One region of the Aquitalea sp. USM4 genome, then DNA from elsewhere that is predicted to be linked to it. Evidence: predicted binding sites of a transcription regulator. Region 1 holds the regulator's gene; the other holds the start of a gene.
What was found. Region 1 encodes NrdR, which represses ribonucleotide reductase genes. Its sites were predicted from a motif close to AAANACNATATATNGTNTTT; they were not measured.

Region 1 (5,598 bases):
GGCTTGGTCCCAACCGGCGATGGCAGCCAGATGGGCATAACGGTGCAAACGGGTAAACCGGGTCAGCAAGGATGCATAAGCCGAGGATTGCGACATGCAAACTCCAATGGGTGGGCCGTGCAGCGCAGCCGTTTGTCAGGCGTGGTCTGCTGCTCCGGCAAGGTTGATGGTATGGCGCTCTTCAGTGCTGGCGGGTGGTATTACCCGGTTGCATCAGGCCTAGCGGTTGGGCAGCCTCTTCGGCAAGGTGAATCCGCTCATGCGCCGGCGGGAATGACAGCCAGTAATAGAAGTACTCCCGCGCCAGCTGGACAAAGGCTTTCTGGTTTTGCGCATCGCTCAGGTGCAGCAGCATGGCATCCACCACCATGCGGAAGCTGTCCGGACGATAGGGTTGGCCCGACAGCAGGAACAACATGGCTTTGAGCAGGTATTCCCGCTCCTGGATGTCCGCTTCGGGCATACCGTCTTCAAACAGCTTGCCCAGATAGATTTCCAGCGAGGGCGGGAAGGTATTGAAGCCTTGTTGCTGCATGCGTTCGAGCAGGGATGCCAGCGAATCGGCCATCTCCAGCCGTACATTGCGCGTGGTGAAGCCGGAGCGGGAGGTGATTTCCACCAGCTTTTTGACATCACCAAGCCAGAAATAATAATACTCGCGGGCACAGGTCAGGGCGGTCACCCGGTCTGCCACTTCGGAGTCGTTGACGAAACGCTCCACCACCCGGCGAAAGGATTGGGCGTCCCGCGACACGCCAAGCAGCAGCGGCAGCAAGCGGTCCAGCAACTGGCGGCGCTCTTGCAATACCTGCTCGCTGGCACCCTGGCGCAGGATCAGGCGCAAATAGGCATCCAGTGCCTGTTGCAGGGCTTCCCTGTCCATGGCTGGAAGTGCTGAGGCGTTCTCGGTCATTGGCATGTACTCGCAAGGTCGGCCTGTGCCGCTGCAGTCTTTCGTCACGCATGTGCGCCGTAAAGACCTGTTTCATTGTGGAACAGGATAAGGGCTTCGGCCAGACGATTTCTCCGCCGGCCTTAGCCCGGTCCTTCAAGGCTGGGCAAACGTCATGTTGATACGGATGTCGGCGCCAACCATGCGCACATCCTGAATCTTCACCTGCTGTTTGTCGGCCAGATCTTCCAGCGCAGGCCAGGCAAACAAGCCCTGTGCCGTACTGCCCACCAGCGCCGGGGCCAGGAACAGGATGGCTTCGTCCACCAGCCCGGCACGCACCAGTGCACCATTCAGCCCGGCACCTGCTTCAATCATGAGTTCATTGACACCACGTTCGGCCAGTCGTTGCATCAGCATGGGCAGATTGGCATGACCGGCATCTTCGGGCAGCACCATCAGTTCGGCACCGCGCTGCAAATACGGCTGATGCCGCAGCGGGTCGGCAATGCTGGTCACCAGCAAGGTATTGCCACCGTGGAAAATGCGCCGGTCCGGCGGGGTGACCAGACGGCTGTCCAGCACGACCCGCAGCGGCTGCTGCGGCAGAATGAAATCGCGCACGGTCAGTTGCGGATTATCCACCAGCACCGTACCGCTGCCGGTAAGGATGGCGCAGCTGCGCGCACGCAGCTTTTGCACATCGTGACGGGCGGCAGGGCCGGTAATCCATTGGCTTTTTCCGTTGAGCAATGCCGTTTTGCCATCCAGTGTGGCAGCAGCCTTGAGCGTCACCCACGGACGTTGCCGCTCCACCCGCGACAGAAAACCACGATGAACGCGGCGAGCCTCGGCTTCCAGCAGCCCTGCGGTGGCATCGATGCCGGCAGCACGCAGCATGGCCAGTCCGCGACCGGCAACCTCATGGTAAGGATCCACCATGGCAGCCACCACGCGTACCAGCCCTTCCCGGATCAGCCGTTCGGCACATGGTGGCGTCCGGCCATGATGACTGCATGGCTCCAGCGTGACATAGGCAGTTGCACCCCGCGGTGAATCACCACGCGCCAGACAGTCCTTGATGGCCTGGATTTCGGCATGATCGCCACCTACTTGCGAGGTGGCACCTTCACCAATTACCTGGCCATCGCGCACCAGTACACAACCTACTCCGGGATTAGGTGCCGCCCGACGGGTGGCGGACTCGGCCAGGCGTAGCGCCTGTTGCATGAATACATGGTCTTGCGGGGAAAACAACGACATCAACAAGCCTTCCAGCGGAATGAGAATGGCCACGTCTGACTGGCAGGCAGCGGCCGATGGCGTAAGCAAGCAAGCTGACCGGCAATGTAGCGGTCAGGCTGATAGTCAGTGATTGGACTTCTGGATTTCCTTGATGGCGTCGGAGAATTCGGAAATATCCTGAAAACTGCGATAAACCGAGGCAAAACGCACATAGGCTACCTTGTCCAGCTTGGCCAGTTCGTTCATCACCATTTCACCGATCTGCCGGCTGGACACTTCGCGCTCTCCCAGTTGCAGCAGGCGATGGCAGATACGGTCGATGGCATCATCCACCAGCGCAGTGGGAACCGGACGCTTGTGCAGCGCACGCAAGAAGCTGGTACGCACTTTCTCGATATCGAATTCGGAGCGATGGCCACCAGACTTGACCACCTGCGGCATGCGCACATCAGCAGTCTCGAATGTCGTGAAGCGCTTTTCGCAAGCCAGGCAACGACGACGACGACGGATGCTGGCTCCGTCTTCACTGACGCGGGAGTCGATGACCTGCGTATCGGCATTGCCACAGAAAGGACATTTCATGACGTGTCAATCCAGTGTGTTTGATATGGTCTGATGGTATCAGCAAAGGCCACACAGGTTAATGCCTGCAATCGTAAAGCAGCGCCTATTTGCTGCAGACAAGAAAAAAGGCAGCCCGTGGGCTGCCTTGTTGATGCATGCTGGCGCTTACTTGGCGTAAACCGGGAAGCGATGGCACAGCGCGGTAGCCTGTTCGGCCACACGTGCAATGGCTGCATCGTCGTTCGGGTTGTCCAGTACGTCAGCTACCAGGTTGGCCACCATCACGGCTTCGGCTTCCTTGAAACCGCGGGTGGTGATGGCCGGGGAGCCGATACGGATGCCGGAAGTCACGAACGGGCTTTCCGGATCATTCGGAATGGCGTTCTTGTTGACGGTGATGTGACCACGGCCCAGCAGCGCGTCGGCAGCCTTGCCGGTCAGGCCCTTGGGACGCAGGTCCACCAGGAAGACGTGGCTTTCGGTACGGCCGGAGATGATGCGCAGACCACGCTCGGCCAGGGTACGGGCCATGGCGTCGGCGTTCTTCAGCACTTGTTCCTGATAAATCTTGAATTCCGGTTGCAGCGCTTCCTTGAAAGCAATGGCCTTGCCGGCAATCACGTGCATCAGCGGGCCGCCCTGCAGGGTGGGGAATACATTGCTGTTGATGCTCTTTTCGAACTCGGCCTTGGCCAGGATGATGCCGCCACGCGGACCACGCAGGGTCTTGTGGGTGGTGGAGGTCACGAAGTCGGCATGCGGCACCGGGTTCGGATATACACCAGCGGCGATCAGACCGGCGTAGTGCGCCATGTCGACCATGAAGTAAGCACCGCACTTCTTGGCGATCTGGCCCATGCGTTCGAAGTCGAAGCGCAGCGCGTAAGCGGATGCACCACCGATGATCAGCTTGGGCTTGGTTTCCATCGCTACGCGTTCCATGTCGTCGTAGTCGATTTCTTCCTTTTCGTTCAGACCGTAGGCCACGATGTTGAACATCTTGCCGGACAGGTTGGCCGGGGAACCGTGAGTCAGGTGACCACCGTGGCCCAGGTTCATGCCCATTACGGTGTCGCCCGGCTTCAGGATGGAGAAGTACACGGCCTGGTTGGCCTGGCTGCCGGAGTGCGGCTGCACGTTGGCATATTCGGCACCGAACAGTTGCTTCACGCGGTCGATCGCCAGTTGCTCGATCACGTCCACGTGTTCACAGCCACCGTAGAAACGCTTGGCCGGGTAGCCTTCAGCGTACTTGTTGGTCAGCTGGGAGCCCTGGGCTTCCATCACTGCGGGGCTGGTATAGTTTTCGGAAGCGATCAGTTCAATATGATCTTCCTGGCGTTGGCACTCGGCCTTGATAGCGGCGGCCAGTTCCGGGTCGAACTTGGCAATCGTCTGGTCAGCTGCAAACATCTTTGACTCTTCCATCAAAGGGTTAACGATGAGGCCATTCTACACGAATCGCCCGGTGGAAAATTTTCACATAAAGCTATTTTGGCAGTATCCGCAAACGCGCTACGCCATGGTTGTCCTTTATTGCCCGCTCAGCTGCGGCAGGTCGTCAGCGGTAAAGAATAGCGGTATTCCGTCACGGTTTTCCGGGTAAACCTCGGCCAGCACATGCACATCGCGAACCCGGCATTCAGCCATCAGTTCACGGAAATTCGATTCAATCAGTGCCACATTGTCCATGGCAGCCAGCGGCCAGACAAAAGCCTCCCAGTTACGCTCGTCGCCTTCTGCCGACAGGGTGATGTGCAACTCACCGTTGTCATGGGAGGACAGAATGGCCACCGGGTCTTTCGACAGCTCGCGCAGGCGGCGGATCTGACTGCTGGCAAACACCTGCAAGGCCACCTCGAAGCGGGCGAAATTGCCAGCCACCAGGGCCTGCATCACCGGCAAGGGCGGACGGGCAATCGGGAACAGCGTCACTCCATCGGTGTGCAATTGTTCGCCCAGGAATTTCATCAGCGGCATGCCCCAGGCACCGACGGCACCACCCAGCTTTACCGGGACCGCATCGCCTTCCGGCTGGATGGCGACACCCAGCAGGTAGCGCAGGAACACGCCCTCTTCTTTCAGGGTAATGGCGGCACCGTTCAGTGCTTCGCCAACACCATCAGCCGCGCTGGTCAAATCACGGGTCAGGCGGTACAGCCTGGCCGCATCCATCGCCACTACCGTGTCCGGATGCAGCAATTGACCAAACACGCGGACATCGCCATCCGAGCTGATGACACCGTGTTGGCGCAGCAACGCGTTCAAACCGTCTTCATCCGCAATGGCGGCAGGCAGCGTTGCCTGGTTCTTGCTACCGGCCACCAGCACCAGCGGCAAGGCAAACACATGTGCACAGCGCCCGTCCGGCTGCTCGACTGCGGCCCGCAATGCATCCCAGACAATCTTATAAGTGTCCTGTGACGGCACCATCGCCAAAGCGACCGAAATGGAGAGCAATTCGCCACGTTGCAGCATTTGCGCCATGGCATCGCGGATGGCGACAAACCACATCTCACGATCCGCTTCTGTCGTTGCGTTCTGCACCGACAGCGCGTTGTGGATCAGCATATTGGTCAGCGATACCTGCGGGTGGTATTGGCGCGGGTCCGGGAGAGTGAGAAGCGGCTGCGACATCTTGTCATCCTGCTGAAATCGGGAAAGGCGATATTGTCGCACAGTCAGCCGCTGACGGCTCATCAAGCAAGCGCTTGACTTTCAATTTAAAACATAAGAATGTGCTAATTTGCGACAAAAATGGATGTTTTTTCGTTTTCCGAAAATTCAGATGTTGACACTCGCACACGGCATCTGGATAATCCGTACTCGTTGAGATGCAGCAATTGCTTCTTGATAGTTTCTCCTCTATTTCTCCTTTGTAGACTTGGCGCGGGCCT
Region 2 (5,598 bases), 990 kb from region 1:
ATGTGCTGGCTGTCACTGGCCGACGTCTTGGCCAACGCTTACAGCACTTGCTCGCCGCAGACACCACTCACCAAAACACACCAGAAACAGAAGTCACAAACGAATACTGGCCCGCTACGGCTTTGCTGCGCGCCTTGCGTCGTAGTAGCAAGCCGCAGGCGCGGCAGTTGCGTGACTGGTTGAACCGAGAGTTGCTACCCCCGCTGGAGCAGCTGCCGCCCACTGCTCCGCGTTGGGAGCAGGCCCTGGCACTGGCGGTGGAGGCCGGGGTGCAAGTGAGTCATGCGGTGTTGCAGGCGGTATTGGCGCAGGGTGCGCGCTGGCAGCATTCGCACTGGTTGCTGACGCTGGATTACACGCCGGACCATCCCTTGCGCCATGCCCATGGCCGTTTGCTGGGGCTGAACAGTTCGGCCACGCCCTTGCAGGCGCTGGCGCAGCAGATAGCCACGCCGCCGGGCATCTCTGCCGATAATGGCGAATTGCTGGGGCTGGCTGCCCCTTGCCATCAGCGTTTGCACGGTCGCCTGTCACGGCAGTTGCTGCGTGATGGGCAGGGACCAGCCCGCCCGGCTTGAAGTCTGGCGCGAGCGCGCAGACGCCAAGTGCGTAAATGCTAGGCGTGACGCCAGCTGAACTGGCAAAAGCGCTGCTGCCAGTCGTCCAGTACCGCCTGACCCGGCCATTGTGTGGCGTCGAACAATGGCTGGCCTTTGGCATCCCGCCCCTGTTGCAAGGCGGCATGGGTGACGCCCCTGGCCTGCAGTGTTGCCGCAAGCCAGTGCAGGCTGTCTGCCGTCATCACGCGCGGGTCCAGCGTGGTGCGGCATTCCAGCGTGGCTCCACCGTCCGCTACCATGTCCAGCGCAACATCCAGTGCCTGCCACATGCGGCTTTCGCTGCCGGGCACGCCGGTGACGGCATCCACCCCGCCGGGCGCGGCCTTGATGTCGAGACCAATCCAGTCCACCAGGCCTTTGAGTGCCGCCAGCCGTTGCGGGTAGATGCCCGCCGTGTGCAGGCCGATGGCCAGGCCCAGCTGGCGGGCGTCCTGTATCCAGTCCACCAGTTGCGGGGCCAGGGTGGGTTCGCCACCGGAAAACACCACCCCATCCAGAAAGCCGACCCGCGCCGCCAGCATGCTGCGCACTTCTGGCCAGGCCAGTTGCCCGGCACTGCGGGCTTGCAGGCCGGGGTTGTGGCAATAGCCGCAGCGCCAGGGGCAGCCGGCGACAAACACGGTGGCCACCAGCCGCCCCGGCCAGTCACAACTGGAAAACGGGGCGACACCGGCCAGCGCCAGGCTGGATTCAGTGGTGCAGGTGCTGTTCATCAAAATGCACGCGCTCGGCAAATTCGCCCTGCTTGCCGGTATTGAAGGCGGATACCGGGCGGAAGTAACCCATGACGCGGGTCCATACTTCGCAGCGGGTGCGCAGGGACGGGTCCAGCTGTTCCGCCTGTTTGATGTCGGTTTGATGGGACATATTGCTCTCCTGTGAGGGTTGGGGTTTAGGCGCGGCTAACAAAATGGCGTGATGCCCTGGGGCCAGCTGGCCCAAGGCTGCGGCAGGCTCTTGTCAGCCTCGACAAGCATTTCAGCAGCAAGGCGCGGTGGCTGCCGTGGTACGGGCCAGCAGTTCGGCGTCGCACTTGGGGCAGAATTCATGATGACCACTCAGATAGCCGTGCTGCGGGCAGACCGAGAAGGTGGGCGTCACCGTGATGTAAGGCAGGCGGAAGCGTTGCAGCGAACGGTGCACCAGCTGCTTGCAGGCCGTGGCCGAGCTGACCGCCTCGGTCATGTACAGGTGCAGCACGGTACCGCCGGTGTAGCGCGCCTGGAGTGGCTCCTGATGTTGCAGGGCGACAAAGGGGTCGTCGGTATGCCCCACCGGCAGCTGGCTGGAGTTGGTGTAATAAGGCTTGTCGATTGGCCCGGCTTGCAGGATGTCGGGGTAGCGCTTGCGGTCTTCGCGGGCAAAGCGGTAGGTGGTGCCTTCCGCCGGGGTGGCCTCCAGGTTGTACAGATGGCCGGTGTCTTCCTGCATCTGCACCATGCGGGCACGGATGTGGTCCAGCAGTTGCAGCGCCAATTGCTGGCCGTGGGCGGTGGTGATGTCGTCGGCATCGTTGCTGTAATTGCGGATCAGCTCGTTGATGCCATTCACCCCCACGGTGGAGAAGTGATTGCGCAGCGTACCCAGATAACGCTTGGTATAAGGATACAGGCCGTCGTCCATCCAGCCTTGCACACGTGCGCGCTTGATTTCCAGGCTGGTGCAGGCCAGCGCCAGCAGGCGGTCGGTTTCTGCCAGCAGCCCATCCCAGTCACCACGGAAGCGGTAGCCCAGCCGCGCGCAGTTGAGGGTAACCACCCCCAGCGAGCCGGTTTGCTCGGCGCTGCCAAACAGGCCGTTGCCGCGTTTGAGCAGCTCGCGCAGGTCCAGTTGCAGGCGGCAGCACATGGAGCGCACCATTTGCGGTTCCAGATCCGAATTAAGGAAGTTCTGGAAATACGGCAGGCCGTAGCGGGCGGTCAGGTCGAACAGCAAATCGGCGTTGGCGCTGTCCCAGTCAAAATCGGGCGTGATGTTGTAGGTGGGAATGGGAAAGGTGAACGCCCGGCCATGCGCATCGCCCGCACCCATCACCCGCAGGAAGGCGCGGTTGATGCGGTCCATTTCCGGCTGGCAGTCGCCGTAGCAGAACGGCATTTCCTCACCGGCAATCAGCGGAATCTGCGGGGCCAGGTCGGCCGGGCAGGTCCAGTCGAAGGTCAGGTTGGTGAACGGGGTTTGCGTGCCCCAGCGCGAGGGCACATTCAGGTTGTACACAAATTCCTGCATGGCCTGCTCCAGCGCGGCATCGTCCAGCCCGTCGCGCTTGAGAAAGGGGGCCAGATAGGTATCCACGCTGGAAAACGCCTGCGCGCCCGCCCATTCGTTTTGCAGGGTACCCAGAAAATTCACCATCTGCCCCAGCGCCGCGCTCAGGTGACGCGGCGGAGCCGATTCCACCCGGCCGGGCACACCGTTGAAGCCTTCATGCAGCAGCTGACGCAGCGACCAGCCCGCACAATAGCCTGCCAGCACGTCCAGATCATGCAGGTGGAAGTCTGCCTCGCGGTGGGCCTGCGCCACCTCCGGCGGATAAATGCCGTCCAGCCAGTAGTTGGCGGTGAGCTTGCCAGCGGCATTGAGTATCATCCCGCCCAGGCTGTAGCCCTGATTGGCATTGGCAGAAACGCGCCAGTCGGCGCGGCTGAGGTATTCGTCCAGCGTGGCAAGCGGATTCAGCAGCACGGTATTTTTCATAACAATATATAGTGATTAAAATTTTATAAACACTATATATAGATTTTTATGACCATGCCGGACACAAGACCAAACACTTGATCCGCATCAAGCGCGGTGCCCTGCCAGCCGCCGCGGCAGGCATGTTGGCATAATCGTCATCAGTAAACTGGCAGCCTGAATAGGGCTGGGCCCTATAATGGCCTGCAAGCACAGCCGGGCAGCGCCCTGCGTGCCTGTTCCCGGAAACCAACGGTTCACCCTCTTCCGCACATGATCAACACAGAACAACAAGGCAGGCAGGACAAGGTCCGCATCGAGCAGATCCGCCTCTTGCTCAACAACCTGGGCAGCTCGGTCCTGCCCGGCATTCTGGTGGTACTGCTGGTGGCCTATGCCTTGCAACAGCAGGTTGACCCGCTGCGGCTGACCCTGTGGTGCGTGGTGGTGATTGCCTCCAAGCTGGTGGACTTCATGGATGCCCGCCGCCTGCTGGCCCGTGACATCCGGCCAGCCGAATTGCCGCAGCTGCGGCGGCGTCTGGTGGTACTGCACGCCATCGACGGAGCAGCCTGGGGCAGCCTGATGTGGGTGGGGCTGAACCCGGCGTCGCCCCCCAGCTGGATTCTGGCCATTGCCGTGCTGTCCGGTGTGGCGGGTAACTCCATGTCCATCCTGTCGCCGGTGCTGCCTGCCTTCATCGCCTTCATCACGCTGGAACTGGGCATGATTGCGCTCAAGTCCTTGCAGTCCGATGCACTGGCGCTCAATGCGCTTGGCCTGGCCGCCATCATGTATCTGGCCACCTTGCTGATGCAGGCGCGCAATAGTGCGCAGGCCGCCAAAGGGGCCATCGAGCTGCGCTTTGAAAACCTGGAACTGGTGGACCGGCTGCGTCAGGCTTCGGCCGCGGCACTGCGCGCCCAGCAGGAGGCCGAGCAGGCCAATATCGCCAAATCGAAATTCCTGGCTGCCGCCAGTCACGACCTGCGCCAGCCCATCCACGCACAGGGGCTGTTTCTGGAAGTGCTGGGCAAGACCAAGCTGGACCAGAACCAGCAGTCGCTGATCGGCCATATCCAGAGCGCCACCAATGCCTCGGCGGAAATGCTGCACAGCCTGCTGGATTATTCGCGGGTGGATGCCGGGGTGATTACCCCGCAACTGCAAGCCTTTGCCCTGCAGCCACTGCTTAACAAGATGGAAAGGGAGCTGGCACCGCTGGCCAACACCAAGGGCTTGTTCTACCGCAGTCGTGACACGGCCGAGGTGGTGCTGTCGGACCCGTCACTGATTGAACTGATCCTGCGCAACCTCATCAGCAATGCCATCCGTTACACCCAGCAAGGCGGCATTCTGGTGGGCTGCCGTCGCCGTGGCGACCAGCTGCTGCTGGAGATATGGGACAGCGGCATCGGCATAGACCCGCAGCAACAGCAGGAAATCTTTGACGAATTCCATCAGCTGGGCAATCCGGAACGCGACCGCAAGAAAGGCCTGGGCCTTGGGCTGGCCATCGTGCGCGGCCTCACCCAGCTGCTGCAACACCCCTTGCGGGTGGCGTCGCGGCCGGGCCGCGGCAGCGTGTTTCGCCTTGCCCTGCCACGCATCGCAGTGACCAACCCGTTACCCGCAGAAACCCCGCCACCAGTCAGCATCAGCCAGCCCCTGCCCAGGGCCGCCGTGTTGCTGATCGAGGACGATGACATCGTGCGCAGCAGCATGGTGATGCTGTTGCAAAGCTGGGGTTGCCAGTGCATGGCGGCAGAGTCGCTGGAAGCCGCTCTGCCCTTGCTGGCGCAACAGACGCCTGCCTTGCTGATCAGCGACTACCGGCTGCGCGAAAAGAAAAGCGGCACCGATGCCATCCGTGCCATCCGCAAGGCTGTTGGGCGCGACATCCCCGCCCTGCTGCTGACCGGCGACACCGCCCCGGCGCGGCTGCGCGAAGCCAGTGACAGCGGCCTGCCCTTGTTGCACAAGCCGGTCAGTCCGCAGCAACTGTACGCTTGCCTGGCAGAATTACTGGCTGACAGTCAGCCATAAAAAAACCTCGACCCTGGATGCGGGCCGAGGTTGTGGCGTTGCGCCAAACCGGCTTAGTTCGGTTTGTCCTTGCCCTGGGTGATGCTGACATCCACCGACGTGCTGTTTTCCAGCTGCAGGCTGCCGCCACCTTGCAAGTCGCCCACCCGCACCGGGATCTTGTCCTTCAGCTCCTTGCCCTTGGTGATCACCTTGTCTGCCGCCTGACCCAGCTTGCTGTTCTTGGCCTTGTCCAGCAAGGAGCTTTCCGGCTGAT

Region 2: the regulator NrdR is predicted to act here: its motif matches at 3,345-3,364, upstream of DKK66_RS17930 (ribonucleoside triphosphate reductase).

Annotation. Positions count from the first base shown of each region.
Region 1 is NZ_CP029539.1:593,619-599,216, forward strand. It holds gene DKK66_RS02690 (carboxypeptidase M32) at 1-96, opposite strand, end outside; gene DKK66_RS02695 (hypothetical protein) at 182-883, opposite strand; gene ribD (bifunctional diaminohydroxyphosphoribosylaminopyrimidine deaminase/5-amino-6-(5-phosphoribosylamino)uracil reductase RibD) at 1,049-2,155, opposite strand; gene nrdR (transcriptional regulator NrdR) at 2,261-2,719, opposite strand; gene glyA (serine hydroxymethyltransferase) at 2,867-4,114, opposite strand; gene DKK66_RS02715 (hypothetical protein) at 4,235-5,338, opposite strand.
Region 2 is NZ_CP029539.1:3,896,431-3,902,028, forward strand. It holds gene DKK66_RS17915 (hypothetical protein) at 1-578, shown strand, start outside; gene DKK66_RS17920 (anaerobic ribonucleoside-triphosphate reductase activating protein) at 617-1,333, opposite strand; gene nrdD (anaerobic ribonucleoside-triphosphate reductase) at 1,311-1,487, opposite strand; gene DKK66_RS17930 (ribonucleoside triphosphate reductase) at 1,599-3,305, opposite strand; gene DKK66_RS17935 (ATP-binding protein) at 3,570-5,342, shown strand; gene DKK66_RS17940 (hemagglutinin repeat-containing protein) at 5,396-5,598, opposite strand, start outside.